One region of the Arthrobacter sp. TJ-178 genome, then DNA from elsewhere that is predicted to be linked to it. Evidence: predicted binding sites of a transcription regulator. Region 1 holds the regulator's gene; the other holds the start of a gene.
The links. Region 1 encodes HrcA, which represses chaperone genes, less so after heat shock. Its sites were predicted from a motif close to TTNGCACTCGNNNNNNNCGAGTGCNAA; they were not measured.
Positions count from the first base shown of each region.

Region 2: the regulator HrcA is predicted to act here: its motif matches at 17,832-17,858, upstream of AC4D2Q_RS08350 (Hsp20/alpha crystallin family protein).

Region 1 is NZ_JBZCNK010000004.1:33,469-43,161, forward strand. Features, by position in the region: gene ybeY (rRNA maturation RNase YbeY) at 1-370, opposite strand, end outside; gene AC4D2Q_RS11715 (PhoH family protein) at 367-1,416, opposite strand; gene AC4D2Q_RS11720 (GerMN domain-containing protein) at 1,666-2,607, shown strand; gene AC4D2Q_RS11725 (16S rRNA (uracil(1498)-N(3))-methyltransferase) at 2,669-3,433, opposite strand; gene dnaJ (molecular chaperone DnaJ) at 3,435-4,580, opposite strand; gene hrcA (heat-inducible transcriptional repressor HrcA) at 4,715-5,728, opposite strand; gene AC4D2Q_RS11740 (DUF3097 domain-containing protein) at 5,930-6,772, shown strand; gene AC4D2Q_RS11745 (DUF4870 domain-containing protein) at 6,932-7,348, shown strand; gene hemW (radical SAM family heme chaperone HemW) at 7,473-8,705, opposite strand; gene lepA (translation elongation factor 4) at 8,702-9,693, opposite strand, start outside.
Region 2 is NZ_JBZCNK010000002.1:452,104-472,513, reverse strand. Features, by position in the region: gene AC4D2Q_RS08430 (catalase) at 1-385, shown strand, start outside; gene AC4D2Q_RS08425 (stealth family protein) at 473-1,918, opposite strand; gene AC4D2Q_RS08420 (hypothetical protein) at 2,285-2,932, shown strand; gene AC4D2Q_RS08415 (DUF6318 family protein) at 2,998-3,771, shown strand; gene AC4D2Q_RS08410 (hypothetical protein) at 3,970-4,665, shown strand; gene AC4D2Q_RS08405 (MSMEG_6728 family protein) at 4,732-5,526, opposite strand; gene AC4D2Q_RS08400 (DUF1684 domain-containing protein) at 5,903-6,538, opposite strand; gene AC4D2Q_RS08395 (TSUP family transporter) at 6,561-7,313, shown strand; gene AC4D2Q_RS08390 (cell division protein PerM) at 7,436-8,680, shown strand; gene AC4D2Q_RS08385 (signal peptidase I) at 8,638-9,105, opposite strand; gene AC4D2Q_RS08380 (hypothetical protein) at 9,180-9,617, opposite strand; gene purN (phosphoribosylglycinamide formyltransferase) at 9,657-10,241, shown strand; gene AC4D2Q_RS08370 (MFS transporter) at 10,285-11,637, opposite strand; gene AC4D2Q_RS08365 (HNH endonuclease) at 11,941-13,740, shown strand; gene purH (bifunctional phosphoribosylaminoimidazolecarboxamide formyltransferase/IMP cyclohydrolase) at 14,048-15,661, shown strand; gene AC4D2Q_RS08355 (NADP-dependent isocitrate dehydrogenase) at 15,817-17,076, shown strand; gene AC4D2Q_RS08350 (Hsp20/alpha crystallin family protein) at 17,160-17,726, opposite strand; gene AC4D2Q_RS08345 (glutamate-cysteine ligase family protein) at 17,917-19,386, opposite strand; gene AC4D2Q_RS08340 (hypothetical protein) at 19,481-20,020, opposite strand; gene AC4D2Q_RS08335 (hypothetical protein) at 20,283-20,410, shown strand, end outside.

The DNA of each region.
Region 1 (9,693 bases):
ACCCCAGCAGGTGCAGCACGCCGTGGGTGGTCAGCAGCAGCAGTTCTTCCTGCATGCTGTGGCCGGCTGTTTTGGCCTGGTCCGCAGCCACCTGCGGGCACAGCACAATGTCCCCGAGGACTCCGGCGGGCGTCGGACGGCCGGGAACACCGGGACGCAGCTCGTCCATCGGAAAGGACAGCACGTCGGTGGCACCGGGGATGTCCATCCACTCGATGTGGAGCTTTTCCATGGCGTCCTCGTCCACCAGGATGATGGAGAGGTCCGCTTCCGGATGCACGTAGAGGTTTTCCAGCAGGAAGCGTCCCAGCCGGGACAGCTCTTCTTCATCCACGGCAACCGCGGACTCGTTGTTTACTTCGATGCTCATTTGGCGGTTCCCCGTCCTGCACCGCGGCCGGCCGGGGCGGAGCCCTGCGCGCTGCCGCGGCGCGACTCATCCCATTCGCTGTAGGCGGTGACGATGCTGCTCACCAGGGAATGCCGGACGACGTCGGACGCCGACAGTTCGGAGAAGTGCACGTCATCAATGTCGCCGAGGATGTCATGCACGATCCGCAGCCCCGAAGCGGTTCCGCCGGGCAGGTCAACCTGCGTCACGTCGCCGGTCACCACCATCTTGGAGCCGAAGCCAAGGCGGGTCAGGAACATCTTCATTTGTTCGGGGGTGGTGTTCTGGGCCTCGTCCAGGATGATGAACGCGTCATTGAGGGTGCGGCCGCGCATGTACGCCAACGGAGCAACTTCAATGGTTCCGGCGGCCATGAGCCGCGGGATGGAATCGGGGTCCATCATGTCGTGCAGTGCGTCGTACAGCGGACGGAGGTAGGGGTCGATCTTGTCGCTGAGCGTTCCGGGGAGGAAGCCCAGGCGTTCTCCGGCCTCCACTGCGGGACGGGTCAGGATGATCCGGCTGACTTCCTTCTGCTGGAGCGCCTGGACCGCCTTGGCCATGGCGAGGTACGTCTTTCCCGTACCGGCCGGCCCGATCCCGAACACGATGGTGTTCTCATCGATGGCGTCCACGTAGTTCTTCTGGTTCAGCGTCTTGGGCCGGATGGTGCGGCCGCGCGTGGAGAGGATGTTCTGGGTCAAGACCTCCGCGGGGCGCTGGGCACTCTGGTCCCGGAGCATGGTGATCAACTGCTCCATGAGCTGCGGGGTGACCTTGGTCTGGCTGCGGGCGAGCACCCGGACTTCATTGACGAGACGGAGCGTTAGTTCAACCACCGGGGCCGGACCCGAAATCGAAAGCTCGTTGCCGCGTACGTGCAGGCTGGCCTCCGGGTAAGCGGCCTCAATAATCTTGAGTGCCTCGTCATTGGCGCCCAGCGACTGGACCATGTGCTCGGTTGAATCAAAGATGATGGTCTGGCGATCCAGCCCGATAGTGCCAATTCCTGAGGATTCAGTCATATGTTCGGCCTTCCCAGGCCTTTCATCGCCCCTTTGCAGAGTGTGTTGGAGAAGCAGTGTGTCAATAGACAGTCACCTCAATATTACTTGATGCCTCAGCGCTCGTCTGCTCCCATTTATTCCGCTTTGAGCCGGAACCGGCACGTCTCAATCAGGTCTCAGTCCGGTCGCAGGACGGTTAAGACCGCCGGTCCGGGGTTCCCGGTGTGCCAAGCTGGAAAGCGACCCATCGGCGAAAGGAGGAAATACGTGCGCGCAATTTCGCAGCACCGGCATCTGTTGCGTCCCAGGAATCTTCTGGGCATGGCGGCCGCTTCCTCCCTTTTTCTGAGTGGCTGCGGGGTGGTTGCGGTTACTCCCACCACCACCATGCCCACCCAGTTCAGCGAGGCCGCGGGCTCACTGGCCGCCCCGCTGGGAACTACTCCCCCGTCCGAAGGAAAGCCTGCTCCGGGCCGCCTGCCCGTGTACTGGCTCGGCCTGAACGGTGACAACGTCTTCCTCTACCGCGAGTTCCTGCCGGCCGAGTCCAGCAGCGACCCCATTGTTGAGGCGGTCCTGGCGATGACCGCAGGCAGCCCGCTGGATTCGGACTATTTCAACCCCTGGAACAAGGCCGGAAGAGTAACCGCCTCCATCTCCGGCAAGAACATCATTACCGTGGACATCTCCGCCGACGCCTTCAAGGCTTCGCTGGATGCCGGAATCGCCCACCGTGCCGTCCAGCAGCTCGTTTACACGGCCACTGCTGCGGCATCAAATGCAGGTCTCACCACGGTGGGCCATGACCCGCAGGTGGTGCTGCTGGTGGACGGCATGGCGGGCTACCGGGCATTCGGCCATGAAGTCCTGGAAGGGCAGATCGAGCGTGACCCGGCTTTGATGGCCCCCATCTGGATTATTGATCCGCAGGAAGGGTCTTCGTCGCAGTCCGCCCTGACGGTCCACGGCACCGCATTGTCCGAGGGCGGCCAGCTCTCCTGGCGGGCGGAACCCATTGTGGACGGCCGTCCGGCCGAGGACGCCGTGCAGACCGGTTATGCGGAACTGCAGGACCCCGCGGGAGGAACCTCCCTGTTCAGCTTTACCGCCGAGCTTCCGCCGGGCGAGTACAAGGTGAGCGTCTTCCACGGCTCAGGCCGGCAGGACGAGGACTCCAAGCGCGTCACCATCCATTCCCCGGCCCAGTAACAGCCCGGAGCCCAGTAACAGCCCAGTGACTCGGGCCGCCGGACCGGCGGCCCGAGTTCGCCTACCAGCGGCCGAGCGCGTGGTTCAGGACGGCCAGCGCCGCCGGTCCGGCCGTGGAGGAGCGCAGCACATGCGATCCCAGCCGAACCGCCACGGCGCCGCCTGCGCGGAGCAGATCAACTTCGGCGCTGCTGATGCCGCCCTCGGGGCCCACAACGACCGCGATGCTCAGCGGCCGGCCGCCGTTTTGGCGGCGTGCTTCGTCCACCGCCGGCACCAGGGCGCCGTCGGCTTCTTCATGAAGCACCAGGACCAGATCCACGTCCGCCAGCCTCCGGACCAGGGCCTTGGTGTCCAGCATCTCCTCAGCCTCGGGAATCTGTGAGCGGCGGGACTGCTTGGCCGCCGCCGTGAGGATTGCCTGCCATTTCATCCGGCCCTTGGACGCCTTATCCGCACGCCAGCGGACAATGCTGCGCTCGGACTGCCAGGGGATGACCCCGTGCACGCCCAGCTCGGTGGCCGCTTCAATGGCCTGCTCGTCCCGGCCGCCCTTGGCGAGGGCCTGCACGAGCAGCAGCCTGTCCGCGGCCTCATTTTCCTCGGTGACGGCCTCCACGGAGACCTCCAGCCTGGACGGTTCAGCGGCGGCAACGGTGCCTGTCAGCCGGCGGCCGGCGCCGTCCACAATGTCCACCTGCTCGCCCCGGGCCAACCGCTTCACGGCGACGGCGTGGTGCGCCTCGGGTCCTTCTAGCACAAACACGGAGCCGGGCCCGGCGGAGCGGACAGCATCCGGTTCACCGAAGAAAATGGGGTTGGTCATCTCAGTGGTTGCCGAGGCGGTCCCGGAGCCGGGCAAAGACGCCGGATCCGTTTCCGGCCAGGCGGCCCTCTGCGTATTCCTCGCCGCGCAGTTGTGCCAGCTTGCGCAGCAGTTCCTCCTGCTCGCCGTCCAGCTTCTGCGGGGTTTCCACGTGCAGGTGGACCAGCAGGTCGCCGCGGCCGTAACCGCGCAGGTGCGTCACGCCGAGTCCCTTGAGGGTGGTGATCTCCCCTGATTGGGTGCCTGCCTTGACCGCAATCTCGCGGTCGCCGTCGAACGTTTCAAAATTGATGTTGGAGCCGAGGGCGGCCGCCGTCATCGGAACCGTCAAGGTGGCGTGCAGGTCATCGCCTTCACGGACAAACGTGGGATCGGCATTGACCCGGATTTCCACGTACAGATCGCCCTGGGGCCCGCCGGCCGTGCCGGCTTCGCCCTGTCCGCCCAGCTGGATGCGGGTACCGGTGGCAACACCGGCGGGGATCTTGATGTTCAGGGTGCGGCGGCTGCGGACGCGGCCTTCGCCGGCGCACTCGTGGCACGGGTCCGGAATGACCGTTCCGTAGCCCTGGCAGGATCCGCAGGGCGCGGTGGTCATGACCTGGCCGAGGATGGAGCGCACGGCGCGCTGCACCTGGCCGGTGCCGTGGCAGATGTCGCAGGTGCGCGGCGAGGTGCCCGGCTGGCAGCAGCTTCCGTCGCAGGTGGGGCAGGTGACGGCCGTGTCCACTTCGATCTTCTTGTTGGTGCCGAAAACGGCATCCTTCAGGTCGATGCGAACGTTGATCAGGGCGTCCTGGCCGCGGCGTGTGCGGGACGCCGGGCCCCGGCCGCCGCCGCCGGCTGCTCCGCCGAAGAACGTGTCGAAGATGTCCTGGAATCCGAAGCCCTGGCCGCCGAAGCCGGCGCCCCCGCCGCCGAAACCGTTGTCATTGCCGTTTTCGTTTCCGGTGGTGTCATAGATCCGGCGCTTCTGCGGGTCGGCGAGGACCTCATATGCGTGGGTGACGGCCTTGAACTCGTCCTGCGCTCCGGGAGCCGGGTTGACGTCCGGGTGCAGCTTGCGGGCAAGCTTCCGGTACGCCTTCTTGATTTCTTCTCCCGTGGCATCGCGTTCGACGCCAAGGACCTGGTAGTGATCGCTCACTCGTGCACATCGCTTCCTGTAATTGGCAGTATCCGCGTTCTCCGCGCCGCCCTCGGTTCGAAGGCGTCCGCCGGCCGGTGCCGCCCGCTGGCGGCCGCAGCCGGTGTACTGCTGATGTATTCTCTAACGCTTTTCTAGTTGTTCAAGATCCGGGAAAGATAACGGGCCACGGCCCGGACCGTGGCCATGGTGTTGGGGTAGTCCATGCGCGTGGGGCCGAGCACCCCCACCTTTGCCGAAGCATCGGGTCCGTAACCCGTGGCAACCACCGATGCTTCGGAGAGGGAACCGTGCGGGTTCTCACGCCCGATCCGGACAGAGACACCCCGGGCGTCCTGCTCCATTTCCGACAACAACCGGAGCATGACGACTTGTTCCTCAAGTGCCTCCAGAATCGGACCGATTGTCAGGGGAAAGTCTACTGTGGAGCGCGCCAGGTTGGCGGTGCCGGCCATGACCATGCGGTCTTCGCGGTTGATTCCGGCCAGCTGTTCCAGGGCGTGGGCCAGCGCGGCGGCGTTGCGGCGCTTGCGGGCCGGAACCAGGGCCAGGCAGTCGGCCAGCTGGCCGGTGATGCGGGTCAGCGGGGTTCCGCCGAGCGTAGACAGGAAGTGCTGGCGCAGCTCCAGCAGGTCCGGCTCGGTGACCTGCTCCGGAACGGTGATGACGCGCTGCTCCACCCGACCGGTGGTGGAGATCAGGACCACCAGCACCTGCGCCGGGGCCAGGAGGACAAATTCGATGTGCCGGACCTGGGCGTTGCCCAGATGCGGATACTGCAGCACCGCCACCTGGTTGGTCAGCTGCGAAAGCAGCCGGACGGTCCGTTCCATGACGTCGTCAAGGTCTTCCGCACCCTCAAGCAGGGACTGAATGGCCCGGCGCTCAGCCGCAGACAGCGGCTTGACGTCTGAAATCTGGTCCACGAACAGGCGGTAGCCCTTGTCAGTGGGGATGCGGCCGGCCGAAGTGTGCGGCGCAACAATCAGGCCCTCTTCTTCAAGGGCGGCCATGTCATTGCGGATAGTGGCGCTGGAGACCCCCAGCTGATGGCGCTCCACCAGTGCCTTGGAACCCACCGGCTCGCGCGAATGGACGTAGTCCTCAACAATGGCCCGGAGCACCTCGAGTCTGCGTGGTTCACTCATGGTTTTCCCTCCCTCGCTGACGGCCAACGGATTAGCACCACCGGATTAACATTGCACTGAAGAACGGCGGTTAGCACTCACCATGCTCAAGTGCTAAGTCTAATACGGATCGGCGGCGTTGCTAGCATTGAAGCTCCCGTGCCCGCGTCCGCGGAACGGACTCGGAAACCAGCCGGAGCACCCAGAGTGAGGACTACACCCGTGTCGAATTTTTCGTGGGGGCCGCAGGACATCAGCGCCCCGGCCCGGCGCGTGCTGCCCAAGGTGGGAGCCGAAATGGGCCTGGTGCTCGAGGACGTGCAGACCGGGTGGGTGGGCGCCGTCGTGCGGGTGGAGAAATCCGGCGGACTGCACCTGATGGTGCTGGAGGACCGCCGCGGCAAGACCAAGTCCTTTGAGCTGGGCTTCGGGTTCCTGCTCGACGGCGAGCCGGTGGAGGTGGTTCCCGCGGTGAAGGCCGCGGCGCCGGTATCGCGGCGGACGGCGTCGGGCTCGGTGCGGGTGGACAATGTGCGGGCGCGGACCGCCCGGGCCAGCCGCATCTGGGTGGAAGGAAAGCACGACGCCGAGCTGGTGGAAAAAGTATGGGGCGATGACCTGCGCGTGGAGGGAATCGTGGTTGAGCCGCTCCACGGCGTGGATGACCTGCAGGCCGCGGTCCGCGACTTTGCTCCGGGACCGGGCCGCCGGCTGGGGATCCTGGTGGATCACCTGGTGGCCGGCTCCAAGGAATCCCGGATTGCCGCCGAAGCCATGGCGGTTCCGGGTGCACGCGGCAACGTGCTGATTGTGGGCCACCCCTATGTGGACGTTTGGCAGGCCATCAAGCCCGGAACCATCGGGCTGTCCGCCTGGCCGGTGGTGCCCCGGCACGAGGACTGGAAAACCGGAATCCTCAAGGGCCTGGGCTGGCCCCACCGCGACCACACCGACGTGGCGGTTGGCTGGAAAAAACTCCTGGGAAGCGTAAGCTCCTATTCCGATCTGGAACCGTCGCTGCTGGGGCGGGTGGAGGAAGTCATTGACTTCCTGACCGTCCCCTAGCGGCCGGCAGCCGCCGCGCCGTTGCGGGCTGCGGGCTCCGGAGCCGCTACCCTAGATGAGAAATACCGCAGCCGGCCGACCCCGATCCGTACAGTCTCACCGGGAACCAGAGGCGAAGACCCACGAGTCCAGAGTCAAAAGGAAACAGCAGTGTCGAATATCCGTTCCAATCCCCAGCCCCAGCCCAGTGAACGGGGCGGGGAGCGTCCCGCATATCAGGGCGCCCCGGCAAATGCACTGCCCCTGACCGCGTCCGAGGACCGGCAGTGGGCAACCGTGGCCCACTTCGGCGGGATCCTGGGCTTCATTCCGTCAATGATCATCTATTTGGTCTTCCGCTACCGCGGACCGTTCACGGCACAGGAGTCCAAGGAGGCGCTGAACTTCACCCTGCCTCCCACCCTCATTGCCCTGCTGGCGTGGCTGCTGTCCTTCATTCCGGTGATCGGCGGGTTCTTCGCCCTTGTGAACGCCCTGCTGTGGGTTGCCATTGCAGTGTCCTCGATGATCGCCGGCATTGAGGTTAACCGCGGACGCCCGTACCGCTACCGCTGGAACCTGCGCCGCATCCCCTAGCCTGCGCTGCCGGCGGACAACTGCCCGCGGCAGAGAAAAGGGCCCCCGGGCCGGCAGTTTTGCCGGCCCGGGGGCCCTTTTCCGCGTTCAGGACTGTGTCAGCGCTGTGCCTTTAGCACGCAGGTCAGTCCGGCAGCAGGCGGCGCACGACGGCGTCCGCGAGCAGGCGGCCCTTGGTTGTCAGCAGCACGCGGCCTGTCAGCGCAGCCTTGGGGTCCACCAGGCCGTCCGCCATCAGGCCCGCAACGGCCAGCCGGCCTGCTTCCATCAGCCGGGACAGTTCCAGCCCCTCGGCCAGCCGCGTGCGCAGCATGATGTCTTCCACGTACCGGGTTTCGGCGTCGAGCGTTTCGCGCCCGACGGCGGGTGACTCCCCTGCCGCGATGCGCTGGGCGTAGGCCGTGGGGTGCTTGGCGTTCCACCAGCGCACGCCGCCGGCGTGGGAGTGGGCACCGGGGCCGATCCCCCACCAGTCGTCGCTGCGCCAGTAGGCCAGGTTGTGGCGGCACTGGTCAGCCGGAGTCCGGGCCCAGTTGCTGACCTCGTACCAGGACAGGCCCGCGGCCGCCATCATTTCATCCGCCACCAGGTATTTGTCCGCGTGGTCGTCATCGTCGATGGGCGGCACTTCGCCGCGCCGCATGCGCGCTGCGAGCTTGGTGCCCTCCTCGATGATCAGGGCGTAGGCGGAAATGTGGTCCGGCTCGTAGCTCAGGGCTTCATTGACGGAGACCTTCCAGTCCTCCATCGACTCCCCGGGCGTCCCGTAGATGAGGTCTACGCTCACGTTCAGTCCGGCGTCGCGCGCCCATTTCACGGCCTCCGGAACGCGCGACGGCGTATGCGTGCGGTCCAGGACGGCCAGGACGTGCGGAACGGCCGACTGCATGCCGAAGGACACGCGGGTGAATCCGGCGTCGGCCAGCAGCTGCAGGGACTGCGGAGTGACGGAGTCCGGGTTGGCCTCGGTGGTGACCTCGGCGCCGGGCGCCAGGCCCCACGCGTCGACGGCCGTTTTCAGGATGCCGGCCAGGTCCTCGGCGGGCAGCAGGGTGGGCGTGCCGCCGCCGAAGAAGACGGTGCCCATCGGCCGCTCGGGCATCCCGGAGCGGCGCAGTGCGTCCGCGGCGAAAACCACTTCACGGGCGGCTGTGGCGCCGTAGGCGTCCTGCGAGGCGCCGCCGCCAAGCTCCGTGGCGGTGTAGGTGTTGAAATCGCAGTAGCCGCAGCGGACGGAGCAGAACGGAATGTGGACGTAGAGCCCAAAGTTCCGGTCCGCGGCTCCGTCCGCGGCCTGTGCGGGCAGGAGACCGTCGGCCGGTGCCGGGTCTCCGAGGGGTAATGCGCTGGGTGTCACTTCTTGGCTTTGTCCTTGGAGTCGTCGGAGGAAAGTGCAGCCACAAAAGCTTCCTGGGGAACTTCAACGCGTCCCACCATCTTCATGCGCTTCTTGCCTTCCTTCTGCTTTTCCAGCAGCTTGCGCTTACGGCTGATGTCACCGCCGTAGCACTTGGCGAGCACGTCCTTGCGGATGGCGCGGATGGATTCGCGGGCAATGATCCGGGAGCCGATGGCAGCCTGAATGGGCACCTCGAACTGCTGGCGCGGAATGAGTTCGCGCAGCTTCCCGGTCATCATCACGCCGTAGGCGTAGGCCTTGTCCTTGTGGGTGATGGAGCTGAAAGCGTCCACCTGTTCGCCCTGGAGCAGGATGTCCACCTTGACCAGGTCGGCAACCTGGTCGCCGTCGGCCTTCCAGTCCAGCGAGGCATAGCCGCGGGTCTTGGACTTGAGGATGTCGAAGAAGTCGAAGACGATCTCGGCCAGCGGGAGGCGGTACCGGATTTCCACCCGGTCCTCGGAGAGATAGTCCATGCCGCCCAGGACTCCGCGGCGGGCCTGGCACAGCTCCATGATGGCGCCGACAAATTCGTTCGGCGCCAGGATGGTGGCAGAGACCATCGGCTCGCGGACCTCTTTGATCTTGCCTTCGGGGTACTCGCTGGGGTTGGTCACGGTGACCACCTTTTTGTCCTCCAGCGTCACCTCGTACTCCACGTTGGGCGCGGTGGAGATCAGGTCCAGGTTGTACTCGCGCTCGAGCCGTTCACGGGTGATTTCCAGGTGCAGCAGGCCCAGGAAGCCCACGCGGAAACCGAAGCCCAGCGCCGCCGACGTCTCGGGTTCATAGACCAGCGCGGCGTCATTGAGCATCAGCTTTTCCAGCGCCTCGCGCAGCACCGGGTAATCCGCGCCGTCGATGGGGTACAGCCCGGAGAACACCATGGGCTTGGGATCTGCGTAGCCGGGCAGCGATTCCGTGGCCGGCTTGGCCAGGTTGGTGA
Region 2 (20,410 bases), on a different contig from region 1:
TCTCACCGGAAAACTGACCCGGGCACGCATTCCGCGGACCAACGACTACATCCAGGCCGGCCAGCGCTACCAGCTGATGGAGCAGTGGGAGAAGGATGATCTGGTGGGCAACTTTGTTGCCAATATCGGGGAAGCGGCGCGCGCGGTCCAGGAGCGCATGCTGTGGCACTTCTACATGTGCGACGACGAACTCGGATCGCGCGTGGGCGAAGGCCTGGGCATCGGGCTGGACGAGGTCCGGGACCTGGGTCCCCTGGCCACGCAGACCCTGTCCGAGGCCGAGAAGGACTGGATGAAGAACCTGGGATCCAACGGCCCCCGGAACGTGGAGGGGCTGACCATGACACATTGTGTTCCCAACGAGCACGTGGTGGTCACGCGCTAAAGGCCCCGGCCGGAAAACGACGACGGCGGGGCCCACCTCAGGCGCGCCCCGCCGTCGTCGTTCCGGCGCTTGATTCTGCTGGAACCCCTATTTCTCCCAGGGGGCCTTGATCGGGAAGAACTTCTCGAGGAAGTCAGTAACGCGCTCGGCGCGTTCCTGGGCCGGAACCTCCGGGAAGCTGCCGTCATTGAGGCAGAACAGATCCATGTTCCGCTTGGCCAGCAGCTTGTCCATCATTTTCAGGCCGGCGTAGGACGTGGTGTCCACGTACTTCACCTTGGCGGTTTCCTGCGTGACGGCACGCCCGGTGAGCAGCGCGTAGTAGTGGTAGAGCGAGTTGGTGACCGAGATGTTGTCCTTGGCGCGGAACGTGCTTGCCGCCGTGGCCGCGAACTCGTTGGGGAACTCCTCTTCCATTTCCAGCAGGACGCTTTTGCGCAGGGGTGCGGCGGTATGTTCCAGGTGCCTGGTGGTGATCCGGCCAAACCGCTCCCAGAGCAGGCGCCTGTTGACCCGCGCCGCGTTCTCGAAGCCGCTGCGCTCGGAGTCATTGGCACCCAGGCCAATCCGGGTGCTGGCTTCAATGAACTTGGTGATGCCGCCGGGGGAGAAGAACAGGTCAGGTCCCACCGGGCGGCCAAAGAACATGTCGTCATTGGAGTAGAGGAAGTGCTCGGCCAGACCGGGAATGTGCTGCAGCTGGGATTCAACCGCCTGCGAGTTGTGGGTCGGCAGGACGGAGGGATCTTTGAAGTGTTCCTCGGCGCGCACGAAGGTCACCGACGGATGGTCTGCCAGCCATTCCGGCCGCTCAGAGTCCGTGGCGATGAAGATCCGCCGGATCCACGGGGCAAACATGTAGACCGAGCGCAGTGCGTACTTGAGTTCGTTGATCTGGCGGAAGCGGGCTTCATGGTCATCGCCCTCGCCGACGACGGCGTCCTTCATCCGCGCGGCGCGGGCCGCCTGGTATTCGGCAGAGCTGCCGTCCACCCAGGAGAAGACCAGGTCCACGTCAAAGTCGATGTCCGTGGCGTGGTCGGCGAACATGTTCTCGATGGTCGGCCAGGTCAATCCGTGCTTTTCCACCGTGCCGCGCACCACTTCATTGGCCGGCAGGGTGCGGCGGGTCAGGGAATTCTCCACCGGGAGGGTGATCTCCGGACCGGTGAGGTCCCAAAGTTCCAGCTGCACGCCGGCGGAGGGGCCGAAGGTGAGGTTGGTGCCGCTGACGCTGCGGGGACGGTAAACCCGGATGATCCGGGACTTGTTGGACGGCGAGAGCTCACCGTCGGCGATCAGCAGGGTTCGCGTCTTCTTCGTGTCCACACTGCGCGAATAGAAGGGCTCGTCGCGGCAGGCCTCCACCATGGCGCGGCGCAGCTGCGCCCGGTGCGCCAGGTCGACGGCGATGACCGGGCGCTGGTCATTGCCCCGCACCAGCAGATAGGTTACGCCGGCGTCCTCCAGAACCTTGCGGACAAACATGAGGTCCTCAACCATGGCCTGGTGGGGAGTTAGCCCGGTGTCCATCAGGGTCAGGCGGCCCTTGACCAGGGCGACGTCGGGCCGGTGTTCCACCCGCTGGATGACGGCCAGCGACGCCGTTTGGAGGTCTTCGCTCTCATGATCAGGTTCGGGGGTGCCGAAATACACGTCATGTTCTGCTGCTGTATCTGTAATCGGAACCTCCAATAAGTTTTCATGCGGGGTCGGGCCGCGGCATAAATGCGCGGCGCGTGCGGCTCTGCACATGTATGTACTGCTGGTTTGTACTGCTGATCGGCGGGACCGTGACCGGGCATTGCCGTGCGCGTCCCCGAACGACCGGATGCTCTGGGCGGGAGCGCCGCTGCTGAGTAGCATTGAGTGCTACCGAGGACATCTCCGGGAGCCGATGTGAGCTACCGTAACACCACGCTGGCGGCGACTACGCTGCTTGTGTTCAGTATGTCATCCTGTGCCGTTTCTCCGGACACCGGCGGGTCTTCGGACGCTCCGGTCGCCTGGCCGTCGTATACAACTTCGGACGGTTCGCTCGCTTTCGACCACCCGGGGAACTGGACGGTGGAAGAAGTTCCGCCGCTGGCCAACGATCCCGCCGGCGGCGTCTCTGTCCGGGTGCACGACGCCGGGGGAGGGCTGGTTGCGCAGCTGGACACCGGGCTCATTGCCGACCTCATATGTGCCGATCCCGATGAGGGTGTGAAATACACGGAGTATGACTCCCAGCCGATGCCGGAACTGGATTCGGTCCAGGGCACAGACCAGCGCTTTGTCTACCGCTCCGTCGCCTTCTCAAATGCGGAGCGGGGCGAGCCCGTGGCCACCTACGCGGTGATCAGCGAGATCGGTGACCGCGGACAGTGCGGGCTGTTCGACTTCTTCACCTTCACGGAATCCAGCGGCGGACGTTTCGCGGGCAGGTATCCGGCAGAGGAGGTTGCCGCGGGCCAGTCCTATTTGGACGCTGCTGCGGCCTACAAGAACAGTGCCGAGTTCAGTGATGTGAAGCGGATGCTGACCTCGTTGCGGGACCAGGACTAACCGCCGAGCCTCCGGCGGAAGTTAGCGGTTTCCGGTTTTCTCTGGCGTGCTGTGGATAACTCCGTATGCTGTGCCGCAGCCACGTACTGTTGGCGTCACGTCCAGTCCCGCACCACTTTTGTCCTGGGGGTATGTCGATGTTCCGCACTCGCGCCTGTTCTGCTGTATCCGCTTCTGTCCGTCTCAGCGCTGCTGGGTTAGCGGCCGTGTTGGTGTTGGGCGGATGTTCCGGCTCCGGTGGTGATTCTGATGCGGAGGCTGCCGAGAACCGTTCTTCCAGTCCTTCACCCAGCGGGAGCGCCAGTCCCAGTGAAACTGCCACTGCTACTGCCACCGCGACTCCATCGCCGACTCCTACTTCCGCGGCTTACAAGCCGGCATCCGCTGAGGGTCCTGCAGAGAACGTTCCGTTGCCTGTGATGCCTGATCTTGCGAAACAAGAGTCAGCAGATGGACTGCGAGAGTTTGCCAGATATTGGTACGCCCTAATGAACTACGCCTTCGAGACAGGCGATTTGACCCCACTTGAACAGGTGAGTGGACCTGACTGTGCCCTGCTTATTCGAGCAAACGAGATGCTTAGCATCGGCTATGAAAACGATGATTGGATCGTGGGCGGTGTATTTGAAGTATTTGGAACTCAATCCAATTACGTCTTGACGAGCAAAAACCAATATCAAGTCTTGGTTCACGTTCAGCAACGTCCATTCGAATATAGAGGTTCTAATGGGGTTATCTATGAATCAAACGAAGGCCTCGATTCGGATAGCGTTCACATGTTAGAGGCAACTTTTACTGATGGGCATTGGTTTGCTCATGATGCGGTAATTATCAAGTAGGCACACATGATCCGACAGCGCTTCATTTCAACCTTTGTCCTCGTCCTACTGTTATCGTTCTTGGTCCCAAGTAATGGCGCTAATGCGGGTGGCGGAGGAGGAGGCTTTGGGGACGGGGAAGTATTTGGGGAGGGCTACTTTTACATCCCTGGGACTGGTCAGTGGGGGCCCATTGACACAGGAATACCCGGTGACCCTATGGAATATACTTTCAGACTAAAATGTTTCGATGACCTCACAGGTGACATAGAGTGCCTCGCCCAAAATCAGCGTGAATGCAAGGCAGGGCCAGAAGGGCGCCTTGTTTATTGGTTCAAAAGACTAAAAGGTACGCCCGATCCATGGATTGCCCATGGGGAGGACCCTTCCTGTATATATTCAGAAAAGCCGAAAGACGTAGGTGATTTGATCCGTGACAGTATTCTTTCAGAATTCCAATCAAGGCCAATAGTGCCCGGGCGTCTAAGCCTGGAGCCCAGTCCCCACACGCTGGTAGGAGTTCAGACCAACTTTTACGTAACTGCGGAGGAGCAGAACTTTGACTTCTCTATGTTTGATCAGATCATCCACATTATCGCGAGGCCAACAGAATATGAATGGAACTACGGCGACAGTGTGAATTATGGTCCGGCACCTCATGCTGGGGCTCCGCTTCCCCAGGATCGATGGGGAGAAAAAACTACAACTAGCCATTCGTATAAAACCACAGGGGATTATATGGCATCCGTGATTGTTTACTTCTCTGGGGAATATTCAATCAATGGTGGTCCGATGGTGCCCATCGATGGCCGCGCAACAGTTCCGTCTGCCCCTGTGGGTATCAGCGTTTGGAAATCTGATTCCCGCAGTGTTGCTGACGATTGCATCGTAAATCCAGCTGGATACGGCTGTTAGTTTCCGAGATTCTGACAGGTCCCGCGTCTGACTCGTCCGGCTAAAGCCGAGGGAGCCCCCCGTGCGTTAGAGGGCAACAGGGCGGGGCACCCGAAACAAGGTTCGGGGATCCTGAAGCAAAGCCGGGTACTGGAAAGAGTCACGGGAAACTCTGCCGTGAACCATGACCGACCGCCGCGCGGTGTCGTTGGTCAACGTCACTGGCCCAACAGTGCCGACATCCAGTACAGAACGATCTGCACCCAGCAGGACCACGTCGTCGCCGTCGTCCAGGTCCTCCAAAAACCGCACCAGCTGGCGGCCCTTCTTCCCGATTATCGGAGTGCCCTTCGCGGAGAGCATCGGCAGCTCGATCACCGGTTCTCCGGTCGTTTTGTCCGTCAGGGGGCGGGCGACCCACAGAGCATCGCCGGAGGGTTCGGAGGGGAGCGCGGGATGTTCTGGCTCGGGCCATACGTAGGGCAGGCCCGCGCGGGTATCGGGGAACAACGGCGCATAAAAGTCCGGAGACTTCGTGATGAGGTTTGAACGGTGGCTCTCGTGAAAGGCAGCGTCGCCAAACCAAGGGGGAAGCACAACGTCGCCATCCGCGGCCTCCGGCGCAAACTCCACGAGCTGCTCGAAGACTGTGTCAGCATGCCCGCGGGATGTCCACTCACGGGTCATGGCCAGCCCATAAGCGGTTAAGGCGGGGATGTATCCCATCCACATTTTCATCGCCGGATGGCTTTGCCAGCCGTAGTCGGGGATGACGAGAGCCCGGAGCACCTGCAGCGTTTCCACCCGCTGCTTACCGAGCCGGGCCTGGTCCAGAACGGCAGCACTGCGGCTGAAGCTGTCATAAGGAAGGAACGTTTGCACCGAATCAGTGTGTCACTCGTCCGCAGGCGGAAGCGGCAGGGCAAGAATGAAGTCGCGGAATACGTGCCTGCCTTCGGTAAAGGTTCGCCTTCCCGCCTCCTGAAAGCGGTCTTGCGGTAAAGGCCGCTGTTTCGATGCAGCTGGCGGGCATCGGCCGGAGTGGAAGGGAACATTGAAGCGGTCACCGCCCAGCAGGCGTGCGGTCAATCCTTCGTGCAGGTCTCGGGCCTTGCAGAAATCTTTCGTGCATATCAGGGGCTCAAAAGCGCGTTTTCGGGGGTTTTGGGCCCGTTATGTGTACGAAGGATTGGAAGGGGCCCGGTTTGGGCCCGTTATCTGCACGAAGAATCTCCCGTCCCACGGTGCAGCCGCGCCGCTAGTACTCGGCGTACATTTCCCCAACGGGCAACGGTACGGCCGTCCGATTGCCCGGTCCCGGCAGCGGACAGGCCCACGCCTCGTCGTAGGCGCATGACGGGTTATAGAGGAAGTTGAAATCCAGGATCAGGCTGCCCGGAGCAGCGCCGGCGCCCAGATCCGCACCCTTGATGGTGTCCAGCAGGTATCGGCCGCCGCCGTAGCTTCCACCGTCGGTGCCGGAGAGGCCATCGCGGACGGGCAGGAAAATCCCGCCGCCATAGGAGGCCAGCCGCCACACGGCCACCCGGCCCACGCCGTCGGCCGTGACGGTGCCCAGCCGGACAAAGGGAACCACACCGTCCGTTCCGGTGGGCACGTCCATCCGCTCGCCCGCGCCGTCGTCGTCGATGAGCGCATCGCTGCGCAGCTCGGGATTGTAGGCGGCCACCTCCAAACCGCGGAAGCGCTCCCGGGCATGCGGCTTCAGCGGCGACGCGGGGTGGTCGGCAAACAGCCGGTCCCGCTCGGCCCGCCACAGTTCGTGGGCGTACGACGGCGACACCTCCCGGGCGGTAAGACGCACCTGGGCATACAGCCCGAAGACGCGCTGGCGCCAATCTGCTGTCTGCAGGACCGTGACGGGGGAGATCATCTGTTCAGCGTAGTGTGTTCGGGTGACTACCGGACTTTTGATCGTTGTACTCGTGGCAGTATTCATCGGCGCCATTGCCCAGCGCATTGCCGGCCTTGGTTTTGCCCTGCTTATCTCTCCGTTCCTGGTGATCCTGCTCGGCTCCCACGGGGGCGTTCTGATGGTGAACGTGTGCGGCCTGGTGTCTTCAGCGATGATCATGTTCCGGGTCAAAAAGGACATCGACTGGAGCATGTACCGGTGGCTGGCGATTCCTGCGGTCTGCGGCAGCATCCCGGCCTCGGTTGCGGCGGTGTACCTGCCGGCCGGTCCCATGGCGGTGGTGGTGGGCGTCATCGTGCTCGTGGCCCTGACCGTTTCGCTGCTGATGCAGCGCACCCCGGTCACCGTGACCGGAAATGCACCGAAGGCCGTCGCCGGATTTATTGCGGGAGTGACCAACGCCGTGGCCGGCGTCGGCGGGCCGGCGGTCAGTGCGTACGCGTTGATGGCGCGCTGGCCGCAACGCCAGTTTGCCGCCACCCTGCAGCCGTTCTTTGTCACCATTGCCCTGGTGACCCTGACGTCCAAACTCTCCCTCGATGCGAGTCAGATGCCGCCGTTCGCGGCCTGGGCGTGGGGGCTTGTGGCCCTGATGATCATCATCGGTATTTACACCGGCGAAAAACTGCAGCGCTTCATCCGTGATGACCAGGCGCGTGCCGCCGTCGTTATTCTTGCCTTTTTCGGAGCTGCCGCCGCTCTCGTGAAGGGCATTTTTGACCTGGCTGCCTAGCGGCGCCGGGCGAAGCAGCGCAGCCGACTCACGGCCCCTCCTGAACGGCCCGCCGCGCCTCGGATGGGACGATAGTAGGGATGAAACTTCTTACCCGCCCGAAAACTCCGGGTGTCCTACCTATGCCCCTGTGGCTGCAGGGCGCGGTCGAACTCGGCCAGGCTGCAGTCCTATCCGCCCTGCTGATATTCCTTCCGCTGATCGGCGTCTGGTTTGCCGACGGCTTTACCGACCGGAATTTCGCGTCGCTGGCCCGGTTGGGCGGACAGGGCTGGCTCCTGATCCACGGTGTGCCGCTGACCCTGAACTTCCCCGCCGGCACACTCGCGACCGGCGCGACGTCCGGGGTGCTGTCCCTGTTTCCCCTGGGCCTGACGCTCATTCCGTTCTTCCTGTCATGGCGTGCCGGGCGGCGGCTGGCCAGGGCATCGTATGCGGACCAGCTGTGGCAGGCAATGCTGGGGGCGCTGGGCACCTACGCCATCCTCGGCGGCGTGGCCGCCTACTTCTCGGCAAATGAAGACGTCTCCATCTCGGTGGCCGCGGGAGCACTGATTCCGCTGGTTTCGGCCGGACTGGGCATCTTTGTCGGGGCCCGCAGGGAAGCCGGCTCCTGGGTGCGGCTGATCGGCATGGACCTGACGGACTGGATTTCCCGCACCAGCCAGCACTCGCGCTGGGCCGGCTCCTATGTATGGGCCGTCGTTCGCGCCGGCGCGGTGGGCGTGACTGCGGCGCTGGGCTTCTCGGCCCTGCTGGTTGCCGTCGCCCTGGCCATGAGCTGGGCGGAAATTGTCACTGTCTACCAGTACCTCGACGCCGGGATCGTTGGCAGTGCGGTACTGACCGTCGTCGAACTGGGGCTCGTCCCGAACTTTATGGGCTGGGCACTGGGCTGGACCTCGGGCGCCGGGTTCTCCATCGGGACCGGAAGCCTCATCAGCCCGCTGGAAACGACGGTGGGTCCGCTGCCGGCCGTTCCGGTGCTGGCCGCGCTCCCTGCCGGCGGGGGAGAGTACGCCATTGCTGCGCTCATCCTGCCCGTGATTGCCGGATTCCTGGCCGGCTGGTGGTTCCTGCGCGAAGGCGAAAACCACTTTGACGAGTGGCTGTCCCTGAAGATCAGGGCCCGCTGGTTCACCGCCCCGGTTTCCACGCTCCTGCTGGGCGTGTTCGTGGGCCTGGTCTCCGGGATCCTGGCCGCGGGCGCGGTCCTCATTTCGGGAGGATCAGCGGGGATCGGCCGGTTTGTTGATGTGGGGGCAGATCCGCTGTGGACCGGCCTCTGGATTGCCGCGGAAGTGGCAGTGGGCGTGGTGGTGGGCTACGCCGTCGGGCCCTTCCTGGAGCGCGAAGAACGCCGCTGACGGAAGTGCTGGAAAAACAGCAGCGCGGCGTAGCCAAACATCCCCAGGGCCAGCGCCGGGCGGATCCAGGCCAAATCGCCGTGCTGCGCCGGCAGGTCCAACAGCCCGAGGTTGGGGAGCGTGGCCACCACCCGGCCCTGCAGGGCTGAGAGCGGAAGCGGCGCGTCCGGCAGCGAATTGGCGTCGCCCCGGAGGATCAGCTCCCTCGTTCCGTCGGTGCCGGCAGTGAAACCGGTCAGCCGGTGGGTCACGGGAAGTGCATCCGCCGGACTCCCCGGCGGCAGGTAGGTCAGCACGTCACCTATCCGGAGGGCAGCAGGATCGACGCCGCGCACCAGGACCACGTCCCCGGGGTGCAGCGCGGGCTCCATGGAGGAACTGAGAACGGTCAGCGGCCGCAGCCCCACCAGCGCCGGCCCGGCCAACAGGCCCAGCAGGGTTACCAGAATGCAGACGGCGGCCAGATTCCCCAGCTTTGCGAGGGTCCGCCGGAGTTTTTTCAGCGAGGGAAGATGCCGTTGCTGAAGTCGGACTGGCAGTTCTTTTCCGCTTCCAGGGTGAGCGCGTTGCCCAGGCAGGTTTCAAGCTTTTGTGTGCTGTCCCAAGTGGCCACCGCCAGTCCCAGGCCCACCACCATCATCACGGACGCCACCAGGCCGAGAGTCGTGACAAAGACCGGCACGGAACCGAGCTTGGAGCGCAGCACCTTCAGGAGCGTCATAATGCCGACGACGACGGCGGCAACTCCCAGCACCAGCGGCACCACCTTCCAGGGCAGTGCGAGCCCGGATGTGAGCAGCACGGCAATGACCAGGGCCACGAAAATCCGCAGGTAGCCGCGGGCACTCTGCTTCTGTTCGTCGGTGGCAGCGGGCTTTTCGGGCGCCTGCTGCAACGGCGGAGGAGTCTGGTCAGGGGCGCGGCCGTCGTTGTTCATGGTTTAACCCTAGGCGACGGCTGAGCCTAAGGTTGACGCATGCGCATTGTTGTTCTCGTGTCCGGTACCGGATCCAACCTTCAGGCTGTGCTGGACGCCGTGGCGGCTGGAACACTCGACGTCGAAATTGCCGCCGTCGGTGCGGACCGCCCCGGAACCCTCGGAGTGCAGCGGGCCGCCGATGCCGGTTATGACACCTTCGTGGTGAACTTCCGCGATTACGCCGTGCGGTCCCAGTGGAATCTGGCGCTGACGGACAAGGTGGCATCCTATGCGCCGGACCTCGTGCTGTCTTCCGGGTTCATGCGCATCGTTGATGAGCACTTCATCAAGACATTCGAGGGCCGCTACCTGAATACGCACCCTGCCCTGCTGCCGTCCTTCCCGGGCGCGCACGGGGTGCGCGACGCGCTGGCCTACGGAGTGAAGGTCACCGGCTGCACCGTGCACATTGCCGACGCAGGCGTGGACACCGGTCCGATCCTCGCGCAGGCCGCCGTCGAAGTGCTTGACGGCGATACCGAGGAAACCCTGCATGAGCGGATCAAGGTCCAGGAACGCCGGCTGCTGATCGAAACCCTGCGTCGAATCAGCAGCGAGGGACTGCCCGCCCTCCAGGTTTAGGCACGTCGCCCGCGCACGCCGGGCCAGCCCGGCACACGCCGGACTAGTCCAATGCGGCGCCCTTGGTCTCCGGTGCAAAGCGCATCATCCACAGCACGGCCAGTACCACGAGCACTCCGGCCAGCCCGAAGGACAGCGGCAGGCCCAAATACGGCCATGCAATGGAGACGAAAATCAGCGGCCCGAATCCGGCACCGATGCGGCTCACCGTGGAGGCCCAGCCAAACCCGCTGCCCCGCAGCTCAGTGGGATACAGCTCCGACACGTAGGCGTACAGCACCGGGATGGCCACCTGCACCACAAATCCGTAGGCCAGCAACCACCCCGTAGCTGCGGCGGGAACGTCCAGGACCAGTGCCACAACCACCAGGATCAGCGCGGACAGCGGACCGGTGACGGCCAGGATCCATTTGCGTCCCACGCGTTCCACCAGCAGGGCGGCAGCGATTACTCCCAGGAGCCCGACGGCGGCCATCCCCGACGTGGTCAGGAATGCTGCGTATTCCTTGAAGCCGGAGTCCACGAGAATTTTCGGCATCCAGGTCAGCGCCAGATAGTAGACCAGCAGGATGGTGAAGAAGAGGGACCAGGAGGCCACAGTGATTTTCCAGCTGTACCGCCAGAGGTCGCGCAACTGGGTTCCCACAGCGCGCATTGACAGGGCTGCAGGCTCTTCGGGTTCGGGCAGCCGCCAGTTGGTCACCGTGGAACCGGTGCTCCTGATGAGCCCGTTTATGACTGTTTCGGCTTCAGCGGTGCGGCCCTTGCGGACCAGGAACAGGGGAGATTCCGGAACGGAGCGCCGGACCCAGAAAACCAGCAGTGCGGGCAGCACCATGACCAGCATGGTGAAACGCCAGTCAGCGAGCGTTGCCATGATCAGGGCAGAGGTGGCGCCGCACAGGGCTGCCCCCACCGGCCACCAGCCGTCCATTGCCGTCAGTACCCGGCCGCGCTGCTTCCGCGGCGTGAACTCACCCACCAGTGCGTAGTCCACCGGGACGCAGCCGCCCAGCCCAAAGCCTGCCATGAACCTGAAGATGCAGAACCAGATGATGTCCGGGGAAAACGCGCCCAGCACCGTGAAGAGTGAAAAGACCAGCAGGGTTGCTGTGAAGGCTTTCCTGCGTCCGATGGAGTCGGCAATGGACCCCCACACAAACGCCCCGATGGCCATGCCCAGCAGGTTTGCCGTGCCAATCCAGGCTGCCTGGCCCAGCGCCAGATCCCAGTGTTTGGAGAGCAGGGGAATCAGGACCCCGTTCAGGGTCACATCCCAGGCATCGAACATGAAACCGAGGCCGCCGATAATAAAGATCCGGCCTTGAACCTTCCACTTCCAGGGCAGGTTCTGGACTACCTCGTCGCCCGTGGGCAGGGTGCTTGTCGTTGTCATGGGCGCGCGCTTTCGAAGGGGCGGAATATCGTGGGTTGGACAGGCTGAGCGGCGGTCCGAAGAAACTGTACCCCGCGGGCCGGACTATGGGGGAACCCCTGACGACGGGAAAACTTAGAAGCGGGAGACCGGACCCGGGCCGTGTTTCCATATAGGGCAGTCCTGGCGAACGGAGGTGACGGCGTTCCGGTTTGCGTGGCTCCCGGTTCGGGCGCGGGATGGTGGCGAGTGGAGCGCATTAGAGTATCTTTCCCGTATCGCGATTCCGCTCATTATGTGCTCCCGATCACTAAAATAGAAGGTATGTACTATCCACCAGCCGAGGATCGGCACAGCATGGATGCGAGTTCGGACCGGCGAGCAGTGTCGGGTGGCGAGGCCTTGGACGGTGCTGTGTCGGACGCCGAGGTCGTGGGCGGTCCGGTACCGGACGACGTGGTCGTGGGCCGTGCTGTCTTGGGCGACGTGGTCGTGGATGGTCCGGTGTTGGATGCCGCTGGCTTGGAAGTTGCCGAAGCAGCGGTACGGCTGCAGCTGATCGATCACATTCGCATGTTGGAGGAACTCAAGGGCTCCATTTGTGCTGCGCAGGCCCGGGCAGCCGCGGTTTTTGACGAGTCCTCCCGTCGCAGCCAGGCTCGTGCAGGAATGAAAGCAGACCAGCTCGGCCGGGGCGTGGCAGCTCAAATTGGGTTAGCCCGGCGCGAATCACCGCACACAGGTACCCGGTTGCTGGGGCTGGCGAGAATCCTGAGCACTGAGATGCCGCATACCCTGCGGGCGCTGAGCCTAGGAGTCATCAGTGAATGGCGCGCCACAATTTTAGTGCGGGAGACGGCGTGTTTGACGCTGTCCCACCGGCAGAAGGTCGATGAACTGATAGCGGGGGACCAAGCGGCGCTGGGACAGCTGGGGGACCGGAAACTCATTGCCGCCATCAAGACCCTGGCCTACGGACTGGATCCGCTCAGCGTGGTGAACCGAGCGGCGAAGGCAGCCTCGGATCGTTTCGTTTCCTGCCGCCCGGCACCGGACACCATGGCGTACGTGAGTGCACTGCTGCCGGTGGCTCAGGGCGTGGGAGTGATGGCTGCGTTGACGCGGAAGGCGGATCAGGCGCGTGCCTCGGGCGATCCCCGCTCTAAGGGGCAAGTCATGGCCGACACCTTTGTTGAGCTGCTGACTGGTCAGGCCCGAGCGGAGGACCTGCGGGTGGAGGTGCAGCTGATCATGACGGACAGGACGCTGCTGCACGGCATTCTGCCAAAGGGTGAAGCGGGAAACTGCGTGGCTGGCAACAGCGGAGCCGGGAGCGGAGGTGCCGGAAACTGCAGCAGCGGAAACTGTGGGGTCGGGAGCTACAGCACCGGAAAGGGCGGAGGCGCGGTCAGGACAGTTTCCGGCGATCCGGATGAGTCCGCTGGTGAGTCCGCTGGTGTGCACATTCCCGACGGCGCCGAACCGGCCCTGCTGGCCGGATATGGAGTGGTTCCGGCGCAGTGGGCACGGGACCTGTTGCGCAGCAGTGACGAGACCACGGGCAGGGATAGTGACAAAACCAAAGCGGTGGGTTGGGACAGAATCCAGGGCGTGGGTTGGGACGGAATCCAGGGCGTGGACAGTGGCAAAACCCGAGGAACGGATCGAGGAGAGCCTCGGGGAGTCCGAAGAAAGCCCCGCACGGAAGTATGGCTTCGCCGGCTTTACACAGCACCGGGCAGCGGCAGGCTCACTGCCATGGACTCCCGGGCCAGGCTGGTTCCGGAAGGATTGGCCCGGCTGATAGCGGCCCGCGACCAGATCTGCCGGACACCGTGGTGCGGTGCGCCGATTCGGCATTATGACCACGTAAAACCCTTCCGCGACGGAGGCCCCACGAGCATCGAGAATATCCAGGGGCTGTGCGAGGCCTGCAACCAAGCCAAAGAAGCACCCGGGTGGTCGGCCCGGTGTGAAGGAACGTCGGCGCCCTGTAGCGGAAGGGATCGGGCAGACGTGGATAAAAGGAGTATGGACCGGACGGGCCGGCACACGGTAGTAACGACTACGCCAACAGGCCACAGCTACCGCTCAATCGCGCCGCCGCTTCCAGGCCAGCGCTAGATCGCTTGCGGAGCAGCGGCGGATATTGGCAGGCCAGAGGTGAATATGGGCAATCCTGCGGTGGATGCGGGACAGTCCCGTTGTGGATGTGGGCAGTCCGGCGGCGAATATTGGCAGGCCAGCAGTGGATATGAGGCAGGCCAGCGGGAGGGATGGAGCGGCTGGCGGGAGCAGGGACAGGACAAGAGACAGGGCAAGAGACAGCAGGGTCAACCGGGGATCGCCCGCCTCAGCTTCACACTCTGTCCGCAAGAGCCGTGTGACCTAAACTGTAGCCACCGACACCCTCTTACTTTGGAGATATTGCGTGAGCTCTCAGCCGCTGAACCGTGTACCCATCCGCCGGGCCTTGATTTCGGTCTATGACAAGACCGGTTTGACGGAACTGGCTCAGGGCCTCTCCGCAGCCGGTGTCAGCATTGTCTCCACCGGTTCCACAGCCAAGCAGATTGCCGCTGCAGGTGTAGCCGTCACGGAAGTTTCCGAAGTAACGGGCTTCGCTGAATGCCTGGACGGACGGGTCAAGACGCTGCACCCGCGTGTCCATGCCGGCATTCTCGCGGACCGGCGACGTGCGGATCATGTGGCCCAGCTTGAGGAAATGGAGATTGAACCCTTCGACCTCGTGGTGGTGAACCTTTACCCGTTCGTGGAAACCGTAAAGTCAGGCGCCAGCCAGGATGAGGTGGTGGAGCAGATCGATATCGGCGGTCCCTCAATGGTCCGTGCCGCTGCAAAGAATCACCCCTCTGTGGCCGTGATCGTGAACCCGGCCAAGTATGCCGAGGTTGTCACCGCAGCCGCTGAAGGCGGGTTTGACCTGGAGCAGCGACGCCGTCTTGCTGCTGAGGCCTTCGCCTCCACTGCCGCCTATGACACGGCTGTGGCGGCCTGGACGGCAGAGCAGTTCGGCGACGGAACCGAGGAAGGCACCACTTGGCCGGCTTACACCGGGCTCGCGCTGGAGCGGTCCGAGGTTTTGCGTTACGGCGAGAATCCGCATCAGGAAGCGGCCCTCTATGCAGACAAGAGTGCGCAGCCCGGGGTGGCGCAGGCAGACCAGCTGCACGGTAAGGCGATGTCCTACAACAACTATGTAGACGCCGACGCCGCCCTTCGCGCAGCCTTCGATTTCAGCGAACCGGCCGTGGCCGTCGTGAAGCATGCCAACCCGTGCGGGGTTGCGGTCGCCTCCCCGGATGCTGCCGATCCCATCGCCGATGCGCATGCCAAGGCACACGCCTGCGACCCCGTATCGGCCTTCGGCGGAGTGATTGCGGCCAACCGGACAGTCACTGCCGGCATGGCCGAGACGGTCAAGGACATCTTTACCGAGGTGGTGATCGCCCCGGACTTCGAGCCCGCAGCAGTGGAGATCCTCTCCGCAAAGAAGAACATCCGCCTGCTGACCCTGCCCGACGGGTACGGACGCAGCGCGGCCGAGTTCCGCCAGGTCTCGGGCGGCATGCTGGTCCAGAAATCGGACAAGATGCAGGCCGACGGCGACCAGCCGGAGAACTGGACCCTGGTGTCCGGTCCCGCCGCCGACGATTCAACGCTGGCCGACCTTGCCTTCGCCTGGACAGCTGTGCGGGCGGCGAAATCCAACGCCATCCTGCTGGCCAACAACGGTGCGTCAGTGGGCGTTGGCATGGGTCAGGTAAACCGGGTTGATTCGTGCCGGCTTGCCGTGGAACGGGCCAATACCCTCGGCGGGCCGGAAGAAGAACGTGCCCGCGGCGCCGTGGCGGCCTCGGATGCGTTCTTCCCGTTTGCCGACGGCCTGCAGATTCTGCTCGATGCCGGAGTCCGCGCCGTGGTCCAGCCCGGCGGGTCCATCCGTGACAACGAAGTTATCGAAGCAGCCAACGCTGCCGGAGTCACGATGTACTTCACCGGCGCACGCCACTTCTTCCACTAAGCGCCTCGCAGGGCGTGCCGGGATGCTCTTCCGGCACGACCCAACCTCCGGGGCGGCGGGCTTAAGCAGCCGTCCCGGAGTTTAGGGAGCCTCGAGTGGGCTGTGGCATAGTTGGACTCAAATACAAGCCAAAAAGACGGGTTCCGTCATGCCGCATGACATGTTCGGTGCCCACCAACACACAAGGAGATCGTGTGGCTGAGAAAATCAAGGTTGTGGGTTCTGTCGTAGAACTCGACGGCGACGAAATGACCCGCATCATCTGGCAGTTCATCAAGGACCGCCTGATCAATCCGTACCTGGACGTAGACCTGAAGTACTACGACCTCTCCATCCAGAACCGCGATGCCACCGATGACCAGGTCACTGTTGACGCTGCCAACGCCATCAAGGAACACGGTGTGGGCGTCAAGTGCGCCACCATCACCCCGGATGAGGCCCGTGTTGAAGAATTCGGCCTGAAGAAGATGTGGGTTTCCCCGAACGGGACCATCCGCAACATCCTCGGCGGCGTGGTGTTCCGCGAGCCGATCATCATCTCCAACATCCCGCGCCTGGTGCCGGGTTGGAACAAGCCGATCATCATTGGCCGCCATGCCCACGGTGACCAGTACAAGGCAACGAACTTCAAGGTTCCCGGTGCCGGTACCCTGACGCTGACCTACACGCCCAAAGACGGCGGCGAGGAAATCAAGACCGAGGTTGTCACCTACGGTGATGACGGCGGCGTCGCCATGGGTATGTACAACTTCAACGATTCCATCAAGGATTTCGCCCGCGCTTCCTTCGCCTACGGCCTGCAGCGCAACTACCCGGTGTACCTCTCCACCAAGAACACGATCCTGAAGGCCTACGACGGCCAGTTCAAGGACCTGTTCCAGGAAGTCTTCGACGCCGAGTTCAAGGACCAGTTCGAAGCAGCCGGCCTCACCTACGAGCACCGTCTGATCGATGACATGGTTGCCTCCGCGATGAAGTGGGAAGGCGGCTACGTCTGGGCCTGCAAGAACTACGACGGCGACGTCCAGTCCGACACGGTGGCACAGGGCTTCGGCTCGCTGGGCCTGATGACCTCCGTGCTGATGACCCCGGACGGCAAGACCGTTGAGGCCGAAGCTGCACACGGTACGGTCACCCGCCACTACCGCCAGCACCAGCAGGGCAAGCCCACCTCCACGAACCCGATCGCCTCGATCTTCGCGTGGACCCGTGGCCTGATGCACCGCGGCAAGCTGGACAACACCCCCGAGGTCATTCGCTTCGCCGAGACCCTTGAAGACGTTGTCATCAAGACGGTCGAGTCCGGCAAGATGACCAAGGACCTGGCTGCCCTGGTCGGCCCGGACCAGGCATACCTGACCACCGAGGAATTCCTCGCTGAGCTCGATGCCAACCTGAAGACCCGCCTGGGCTAATTCCCAGCTGCTTCAGCGCATAACGACGGCGGCGCCCCACCTTCACGGGTGGGGCGCCGCCGTCGTTATGCGCTGAAGACCCGCTAGATGCCGGAGCCCTGGTCTCCGCCGGAGCCCATCGAGCCGGATCCGGATGAACCCGATCCCATGGAGCCGGAACCCGAGGAGCCTGAATCGGAGCCGGAGCTGCTCGAGGTTGACGAGGTCACCGATTCAGAACTGGACTGGCCGCTGATGGTGTTCGAATCCTTGTAGGAGGAGGACACCTCAATCTTGCGAGGCTTGGACCGTTCGCTGACCGGGATCAGGACACTGAGGACACCGTTTTCATAGGTGGCGGAAATTCCCTCAATGTCGATTCCCTGGCCCAGGTTGAGCTGGCGGAGGAAGGTGCCTGATTCGCGCTCCCGGGTCAGCCATGTGACGCCGTCGGAAGCCTGGATGGTTCGCTCGGCCCGGATGGTGAGCAGCTGGCCGTCCACATCCACGTCCACCGAACCCGGATCGATGCCCGGCAGATCGGCATTCAGAATGTAGTGGTCGCCCTCGCGGTAAAGATCTATGGGCATCAGCCGCAGCCGCTGCCGGGGATCGAGAAGGGCTCCTGCCATCCGGTCGAGCTCGCGGAATGGATCGAACTTCATCGCCATTATCATCAACTCCTTTGACGCCCACCTGCCAGGCAGGCGAATCATTAATCGGAACTTCAGAAGGTCGGTAACTTGAGTCAGCTCGACTCAAGTTATGAAATTAGGTTAGCAGTCACACAATCTGACTGCCAGAACCGAGGCCGAAATTGATGCCAAAAAGTGCAGAACCAAAAATCCGCGGCAGAGGGCCTCAGTCCACCGGCCACTCGTGGACGGGGGCATTCGTGTGCATGTTTTCCCAGTATCTGCGGGTGAGTTCTACAAGTGCAGGCCTGCGTTCCATGCCCTGACTCTCCAAGCGGCGCAGATACGCGATCTGCCAGGAGGCGCCGTTCTGCTCGGTGCGGGCACGCTCCCGGATGACGTCCAGATAGCGGCCGATTAATTCCTGGTCCACGCCCAGTTCCTCCAGTCCCGTTGCTGCCTGGGGGATCAGGTGGCGGAGAATCAGCTCGGCCACCGGCGTCTCCCCGATGCCGGGCCAGTACACCGTGGCTTCCAGACCGTTCCGTGCGCAGGCCAGGAAGTTGTCTGCGGCGCTCTTGAAGGCCAGCCGGGTCCAGAGCGGGCGCTCGGAGGTGCGCAGATGCTGGACCAGGCCGTAGAAGAACGCTGCGTTGGCCACGACGTCCAGCACTGTGGGGCCGGCCGGGAGAACCCGATTCTCCAGCCGCAGGTTGGGTGTGTGCTCGCCGGGATCATAAATGGGCCGGTTCCAGCGGTAGACGGTGCCGTTGTGAAGGCGGAGCTCCGGGAGCAGAGGGGCTCCGGCGGCCGTGGACCCGCCGCTGCTGCGGGAGAGTTCAGGGAGCAGCGCGGGAAAGTACCGGACATTCTCCTCGAAGAGGTCGAAGATTGAGGTTATCCAGCGTTCTCCGAACCACACGCGGGGCCGCACTCCCTGGTTGCGCATTTCGGGAGGCCTGGTGTCGATGGCTTGCTTGAAAAGCTCAACCCGGGTTTCATGCCACAGAATTCGTTCCATGAAGACGGGCGAATTTGCAGCAAGCGCCACCTGGGGAGCGGCGATCATCTGGGCGGCGTTCCAGGCTGGTGCAAAGTCCTCCGGGCTCACCTCCAGGTGCAACTGCACTGACGTGCAGGCGGCTTCGGGGGAAATATTTTTGGCGTAGAAGGACAGCGACTCAATACCACGCAGGTCCACGTGCACGTCTTCACCGCGTGCCTGGAGCACCGAGGTGTTCAGCGCGGCATAGCGTTTGCCGGCGCTGAGCCATTCCTTGTCTTCCAAAAGGTTTGGCCGGAGGGTGGGCAGGATTCCCGCCATGAGAATATCCGTATTCACCTCGGCCGCACGGGAGTCTGCCCGGTTCAGCTGGAAGCGGAGGCTGTCCTCGAGATCCCGCAGGCCTGAGCCGCCGATAGACAGTGCGGGGTGGTTCATTTCGATGTTGAAAGCGCCGATTTCGGTTTGGAACGCAGGATCGGCGATCTGCTCCAGAACGGCGGCATTGCGCAGCGCGGGGGTGAAGTCCGTGTTTGTCAGGTTCAGTTCCAGTTCCAAGCCAATACTGGCAGTGTCTGCGAACTGCGCCGTTGAAAGGTAACCGGCAAACCGGTCAAGGTTTTCAAGGAGTCGCTGGCGGTACCGTGTCCGCTGCTCCCGGCTGTATGTCTTGCTGTTAACTTCGGCGCCCATCGTCTGAAGATAACCATGGGCGCCGAAGGATGTATAGCGTGTTTCGGGGGGTGAGACAGAACGTGTGTCCGGCTCCGCCTCCGCGACGGAGAACCTAGGATTTCATCAGGCCCTTGAGAACGTTGGAAGCGCGCTGCATCTCACCGTGCTGGGCTCCCATGACGATCACTGCTCCGGAGAAAACGGGGATGCACCACTGCAGCAGCTTCAACTGCCGCTGGGCCGACTGCAGCTCCTTGGACGCCGTGGGATTCGGCTCGGTTGCACCAACCGCACCCTCCTCCGAATACTTTTCAACCTTCCGTCCCACCATCCCTGCGTAGAACGTCACCAGGGCGCCGATCACGGTGACGCCGGTCTTGTAAACGGTCAGGGATCCAACGCCGTCCTGCTTGGCCACGCGGCCCTTGTTTTCCCCGACAATGGCCAGGCCTGCCACAAAGTGGCCGATGATGGCGGCCGCCTGAAGCGGTGCCCATTTCTTCCAGCCCAAGCTGGAGAGCCTGGCCCGTTCCGTCGGGTCCTTCGCCTCGGCGGCAGCCCCGTTGAGGCCTACCGCACCCATCAATGAGCCGCCGAACCAGGCTGCCGCGGTGAGGTCGTGAACAGATCGAGCGAACAAATTTCCTGCCACTGGAATCTCCCTTGTAACTGCGGACACATGGGGCGGCACCGCTGTCCGCAGAATCGGTGCCCGCCGTGAATGCCACCCAACCACGCCCTGGCCACCGTCCACAAGAGTGCAGCTGTTCCCCGGCAGAATGAAGCTAAGTCTGCTTAGCTTCAACTTTACGAATCCATACTAAGTGTGCTTATGATCATGTCATCAGTAACGGTAATCCTCATCGGCAGGATTCTGATTCTTCATCCGCAACGATTTAGGAGAGAGAGTGACGATGACAGAGAACGAGTGGCCCAGAGACGGAAGCCATGCTGCTACCCCCACCCAGGGCAGTTCAGCGGATCCCAAGGCAGTAAAGGCCGGAGCTGCCAAGGACGAGGCATCAGGTGTGGCCCGGGATGC